3 regions of the Shewanella mesophila genome follow, and region 1 is predicted to be linked to each of the others. Evidence: predicted binding sites of a transcription regulator. Region 1 holds the regulator's gene; each other region holds the start of a gene.
What was found. The regulator LexA, encoded in region 1, represses DNA repair genes until DNA is damaged. The targets are predictions, from matches to a motif close to TACTGTATNNNNATACAGTA.
Positions count from the first base shown of each region.

Region 1 (2,278 bases):
CCAAACACTCTTCCACTAATCTCTGTAACCCCTTCTGTCATATTTAGGGGCATATCGGCTGCGAGTATGGGGGGCGTAAACAGCAACGCCAGCAAACAATACAACACTTGCTTCACTAGACTTCTCCTCTGTCAATTGCGAAGGCAACTACAAAGAAGAGCCACACAGTATGTCTCGGCTCTATGCAAACTCTTCGGTTCCCAAAAAAGCAACGATGACTTCAAAGTGCGCTGGTGGTGTAAATATTGTTATTGCTGGTGGTGACCACGCTTGCACTTACGGCTGAATATATCAGGCTAATTTCAACGTATTGGCTCAATAAATCACTGCTGATTGAATCAATAACATCGACATCTAAATTGTTCGGATATAACAAATAATCGTTGATATCTACTACTAACTTAATCTGTGTTCAAATATTGATCAAGATCACTTTTATTTTATTTTTCTAAACAAAACAGCGACAAAAAAGCCCCTTGCGGGGCTTTAGTACGGAAAGGCAGAGTAAATCAATTAATGAAATGAGCTAAATAAACAAGCTTGTTGTAAGCCGAGATCCTCGTGCATATGGGCTGTTACAGGTAAGTGACTATTTGCATCTTCAATAACAACACCTAGGGCTTGAGTGTTTTTAGCGACTATCTGTAAGCGACGATTATCGCGTTCATCGAGTGATTGCGTCCAACTAATTACCGCACTGGATGTACCACTTGTGAGTGCTTTTTCCATTGCCCAAAGCGCTTCAACTTCATCTTTGGTATGTACGAGCAGAATGCGGTCCATGCGAACCCCTGCATCGGCGAGCATCTGTTTGTAGCCAATATTGGGTGGGCTGATCAATACGACCCATTGTCCTTGCTGGCTTAATCTCGCTAGTTGAGGAGTTAAAGCTTGTAACTCATTTTTACCTTGAGTACAGCTTGATACCGTTGAAATGGTATTTTGATGCGATGGCTTCAGTTGGCTATTCATATCAACCCAGAGGCCGGGATGACGTGGCGCATTACCGATTAAATTGTTCATTGCCAGTCTCCGTTGCGAATAACGCCGACAGCTAAACCTTCAATGCTTAGGCTCTGGTTGGTGAGATCAACAATAATAGGTGAATACTCTTCATTTTCGGCATGTAAGTACACAGTGTTGCCTTTCTTTTCGAAACGCTTAACCGTGACATCATCTTCAACTCGAGCGACGACAACCTGTCCATTCCTCGCTTGCTCTACTTTATGCACAGCAAGTAGATCGCCTTCTAAGATGCCAATATTCTTCATGCTGTCACCCCGAACTCGCAGCAGAAAGTCGGCACTGGGCCTAAACATGTTGGGATCGACCTGATAGTGTTGCTCGACGTGTTCTTGGGCGAGTATGGGTTCACCGGCGGCAACTTGGCCGATTAATGGTAAACCTAATTCTTCTGGCTCATCTTCTTGGGTGAGTTTTATCCCGCGAGATGTACCTGGCATAATCTCGATGCAGCCTTTTTTCGCCAGTGCTTTCAGATGTTCTTCGGCGGCATTAGCGCTTTTAAAGCCTAATCTACGCGCAATTTCAGCTCGGGTCGGTGGCATGCCCGTGTCGGCGATATTACGCTTAATTAGCTCTAAAATTTCAGCTTGCCTGGGTGTTAATGGTCTCATTATCAATCCTGTCTTTCCATACAGTAACTGTTAGTATATACAGTATTTGTGGTAGTGCAAGTATTAACCAGATTTTTACCTAAAACCATTAGCTTTCTCATTTTATTCATACAGACGCAGTGCCTATTCTTCGGCTAAAAGATCATCGAGTAGATCGTGATAGTCGGCTATTGCTGGGAAGTCGTTAAAAATTTTTAGTGGCTTTTGGCTATCGGGGTTCTCAATCCCAAGCAGATAACCAACACCTGCTTTTTGTGCGGCTTGTAAGATGGGTTCACTATCGTCAATGAATAAGCATCGGCTTGGGTCGAGTTGATATTGTGTGAAAAGCGTCTCCCAAAATTGGGCAGCTTCCTTAGGGTATCCCGTTGAATGGCTCGATAGCATATGGTCTAGACCTGCGGCTAAATCAGTATGTTCAAGTTTTAGTGCGAGGCTGCTTGGATGGGCATTGGTCACTAGGATTCTCGATTTCCCTTGCTCTCCTAAGGCGGTTAGAAATGGCATGCTATCTTGGCGCATTTGGATTCTGTCGACAACCTTGCGGTGCAAGGCGATGATATCGAGTTGGAGTTCTCGCTCCCAGTAGTCGAGACAATACCACTCTAAGGTACCAAAGACTTTGTCATAGGCGGCTTCTA
Region 1 covers NZ_CP080421.1:114,088-116,365, forward strand. The annotation lists gene coxB (cytochrome c oxidase subunit II) at 1-116, opposite strand, end outside; gene K0I73_RS00530 (cell division inhibitor SulA) at 514-1,023, opposite strand; gene lexA (transcriptional repressor LexA) at 1,020-1,637, opposite strand; gene yrfG (GMP/IMP nucleotidase) at 1,761-2,278, opposite strand, start outside.

Region 2 (2,278 bases), 1.8 Mb from region 1:
GGTACTAAATTTTCAACGACAGTCTCTGGCTTAGCCGTTTTTGTCGCAACAGGCTTGCGCTTCGGAGCAGGTTTCTTAAATGGTTTTTTCTCTGCCTTAGGCGCAGAGTTTTCACCTTTACTGGCCGCCGCTTTTGCAACACGTTTAGCCTTAGCTTTTTCTTGACTATCTTTCAGTGTAGCTTGCGCATGGTCGATATGCTCTTGCTCAAGTTCACCACACTCATTACCGTCAAGGTCGACACGCTGTGCGCCAGCTTTTACACCTTTAAGATAACGCCAGCTACTCGTATAACGACGTAAGGCAATTCTCAATTGAGTTTTACTGACTTTAGAATCATCAGCTAACCTGTCAGCCAAGTCTTGAAACAATCCAATTTTAAGAGGTTTAGTTTCACCTTCAGCAATAAAGCACAAAGGAAATGTTTCATATAAATACGCAAGAATAGCGTTGGTGTCGGTCAACTTTTCTGTTGATTCCATCATTACTTCCACAGTTTAAAAGGGACTATCACCAAACCAAAACAGTGTTGGTAGGCGTGTCGTTCATATTTGTTAGACTTAAGTTAAGAGGCCATTTCTTTAAAGGATACTAACCATCTCTCCAGCACAATCCAACATACCTTATCAATTACATTTAACAAACGCCAAGTATTCATTTCAACTAATGAAATGTTACTGGGCATTTTTATGTTCGTCGAGCGGCCTATTATAAGCGTGCCGGAGACGATTGCGACCATCAATTGCGCAAAATTGGTTGTAGTTTAAGCAAATAAAGCATTTTCCAAGCTTTTAAGGACTAACTCTAGGCCAATTTGATCGGCTTCATCGAATCTTGATAACGAGGGGCTATCAATATCTAATACCGCTATAACTTTGCCATTTCGTCGCATCGGGATGACAATTTCGGAGTTACTCGCCGAATCACAGGCAATATGCCCTTCAAATTGATGTACATCTGCGACTCGCTGTGTGGTATTGGTTAGCGCCGCCGTGCCACAAACCCCCTTTCCCATTGGAATTCGCGTGCAGGCGACTTTCCCTTGAAAAGGGCCAAGAATTAACTGTTCGCCTTCGACGAGATAAAAACCAGCCCAATTGAGATCATCGAGGTGATCATTAATCAATGCTGAAAAGTTAGCCATAGCCGCAATTAGATTATCTTCTCCAGCAAACAGCGCATCGGTTTGTCTCACTAAGGTGTCGTAACACACAGACGTCATAAAATTATCCTAACTATTTTTACGTTTTAGATTCTGGCTTTTTAGCCGCTTTTTTCGTTGGCGCTGCTTTGGGTGCTGCACTACCTTTTAACAAGCCCATAAGTTGATCTTTGTTTTCAGCCAAATAGAAACAAAGCTTCTCTGTCGCGCTGTCATCGAGCTCTAAAGCTGATTGCTCGATAAAAGGAAGAAGATTGTCCGCGATATCGAGCATCTTATCGTAGGCGTCAGCCTCCTTCTTAGATGTGAATGTCATCTTCTCAACCCCTTCTCTGACAACGACAAATTTAGTTATTACTGCCATGCCTGCCCTCACACTGTTTTTATATACAGTTGTAGAATCTCACAATTATAAGTTCTTATGCAAGTGTTCAAATTTATCTGATAGAATCTTATGCTATATAAATAGTTAGACTCTGTATGCCCAAGGCGATAAAATTTATGTCCAACAGCATCATAGTAATACGTTAACATCGACAGATTACTGGTCTATATCAATAAAGTGTCTTTCTCATAACGACCCTCAATGATAGGAATATATCGATACGCATTATGGATAGAGACGTGTTAGATAAGAGTATCGTCCTTTGTCGTTCCTGCGATTTGGTCGTCAGAAAGCGCGCCCTCCCCTCCGGAGTTCGAGCCTTATGCCCTCGCTGCAATAGCTACCTCTACGATACCCCATATTGTTCGATTAACGGTATGCTGGCTTTATGTCTCGCGGCACTTGCGCTGTATTTTCCCGCTAATTTTTTCCCGGTACTCGAACTTCACTTTCTTGGCAGTGTAAGAACCACGACCATCTTCGGCGGCGCCATGTCGGTGGCGGACCAAGGATATTGGGTGGTGGCTATCGCGGTATTAACGGCGGCGGTGATCGCACCAGGCCTGCTGATCCTATCGGTATTGCTGCAAGTGCTTATCGTAAAATATCAGTTACATAATCCCTTTTTTCGTAAAATTTATAAGGGATTTTTGTGTCAACACAACCTCATAAGCCAACTGAGCATGTTAGAAATTTATATGATCAGTATCTTCGTTTCTGTGTTTCAGCTC
Region 2 covers NZ_CP080421.1:1,917,539-1,919,816, reverse strand. The annotation lists gene proQ (RNA chaperone ProQ) at 1-482, opposite strand, end outside; gene K0I73_RS08360 (GAF domain-containing protein) at 764-1,222, opposite strand; gene K0I73_RS08355 (YebG family protein) at 1,242-1,526, opposite strand; gene K0I73_RS08350 (paraquat-inducible protein A) at 1,775-2,278, shown strand, end outside.
Region 2: K0I73_RS08355 (YebG family protein) is a predicted target of LexA. The motif match lies at 1,538-1,557, and genes of this name have one in related genera.

Region 3 (2,278 bases), 1.5 Mb from region 1:
ATCGCAGGCTATGGCGTTGCGATGGCAATCATTTATCTTCTAACCACCTTACTGTCTTTATGGCGGGACAAAAGCAAACTAGATCTCGCCGCAATTCGATCCCTCAACACCACCTTTGGCAATACCTCTTTTATCGGCATCCCATTAATGATGATGCTCTATCCTGGCGATCAACTTGCACTCGCAGCGGCCGCAATCGCCAGTCTATTGTCGGTAAGCGTTTTCGCCATAGTGTTAGCGCAACTCGCCTTGTCCCAAGGGCAAACTCAGAATGCATTCAAAACCGTAACCTTAGCCCTATTGCAAAATCCAATCATTATCGGAAGCTTAATCGGCGTCGGGATCTCTGCTGCACATATCGATTTATATACCCCTATAAGCAGTATTATTCGCCAATTTGGTATGACATCAAGCCCTTGTGCACTATTTGCGATTGGCATGGTGCTATGCAAAGCCAACCAACAACAGGGACGCAATGCCAACCATAAAAGTTCAACCGCAACAGAGTTGGCTATGCTTAACTTGTTCAAGCTGTTGCTGCAACCATTAGTGGTCTATTTGCTGTTCAAGGCATTTGGCGTCGGTAATGAACTGTTAAAGATGGGGGTGATTCTAGCCGCTCTGCCAACGGCAGCAAGTGTGTACCTGCTGTCACACAGATACCAAGTCAATGCCACGGTTAGTGCACAAAACATCAGTTTGGGGATCGTACTGAGTTTTGCTGTATTGCCTCTGCTTGATCATCTTTTATAGTTAGCATGGATCTGTACGCTAAAAAATCAGTTTAAAAAGCACACAGGTATTTACTGTATAAAAAATCAGTATATACTGTGCATTAATACAGTACTTTGTAAAAGGATGTCATCATGCTTTGTCAGCTCAGCATCAATAACTTTGCCATTGTCCGCTTCTTAGAACTCGATTTTAAAACTGGCATGACCAGTATCACAGGTGAAACGGGTGCAGGTAAATCTATTGCCATCGATGCCTTAGGTTTATGTCTAGGTAACCGCGCAGATGCCAATACCGTTAGACCTGGTGCCACTAAAGCCGAGGTTAGCGCCCGTTTCTCTTTAGTCGATATTCCCCTAGCAAAACGCTGGCTTGAAGATAATGATCTCGAGCTTGATGACGAGTGTATTTTACGCAGAACCATAAGTAGCGATGGCCGTTCAAGAGCCTATATCAACGGCAACCCTGTACCACTTAATCAGATGCGCGCCTTAGGCCAACTCCTGATCGGCATTCATGGGCAACATGCTCACCATGCCATGCTAAAGAGTGAGCATCAACTTACGCTACTCGATAGCTATGCCAACCATAGAATGTTATTAGATAGCGTGAGTGCCAGCTATCAACGCTACAAGCTGATAGACAAAGAGCTAAAACTGCTACAGCAATCACAACATGAACGCATTGCTCGCAAACAGTTACTGCAATATCAAGTAGAAGAGCTCAACGAATTTGATTTAGGTGAAACTGAATTTGAAGAAATAGAAGCAGAGCACAAGAAACTCGCCAATGGCACAGCCTTAGTGCAAGCCTGCCAGCACACGCTATTTCTATTGCAAGACAATGAACAAGGCGCGGTCGAATCGGTACTCAATATGGCAATAGATCACGCCCAAGAATTAGAAGGCTATGATCCAGCGCTTAACAGCATTGGGAATATGCTCAACGATGCGCTCATTCAAGTGCAAGAAAGCAGTAGCGAGTTGCAACGCTATCTCGATGGATTAGAACTCGACCCAGATCATTTTGCGTACCTAGAGCAGCGCTTATCTAAAATCATGCAGCTAGCACGCAAACATCACGTAACCGCCAGAGAGCTGTATCAGCATCACCAAGCCCTGAGTCTTGAGCTAAGCACATTAGACTCTGATGAAGAGAAGCTGCAAGAGATAGATGAGCAGTTAGAAAGCTGCAAACAAGGCTTTATCGCCCATGCTAAAAAGCTCAGCCAAAGCCGTAGCCGTTACGCTAAAGAACTCGATAAACAGGTGACCCAGTCGATTCATGAACTAAGCATGCCTAAGGGTAAATTCGTTATCGATGTCCGCTTTAACGAAGAGATCATGTCACCCAATGGTTGTGACACTATCGAGTTTCAAGTCACAACCAATCCGGGTCAACCGCTACAAGCGATCTCAAAAGTGGCATCGGGTGGTGAGCTGTCGCGTATTGGCCTTGGCATTCAAGTGATCACCGCTAAGAAAGTAGCTACACCGACCCTGATATTCGATGAAGTCGATGTGGGCATTTCAGGACCAACGGCAGC
Region 3 covers NZ_CP080421.1:2,987,597-2,989,874, forward strand. The annotation lists gene K0I73_RS13230 (AEC family transporter) at 1-753, shown strand, start outside; gene recN (DNA repair protein RecN) at 867-2,278, shown strand, end outside.
Region 3: recN (DNA repair protein RecN) is a predicted target of LexA. The motif match lies at 827-846, and genes of this name have one in related genera.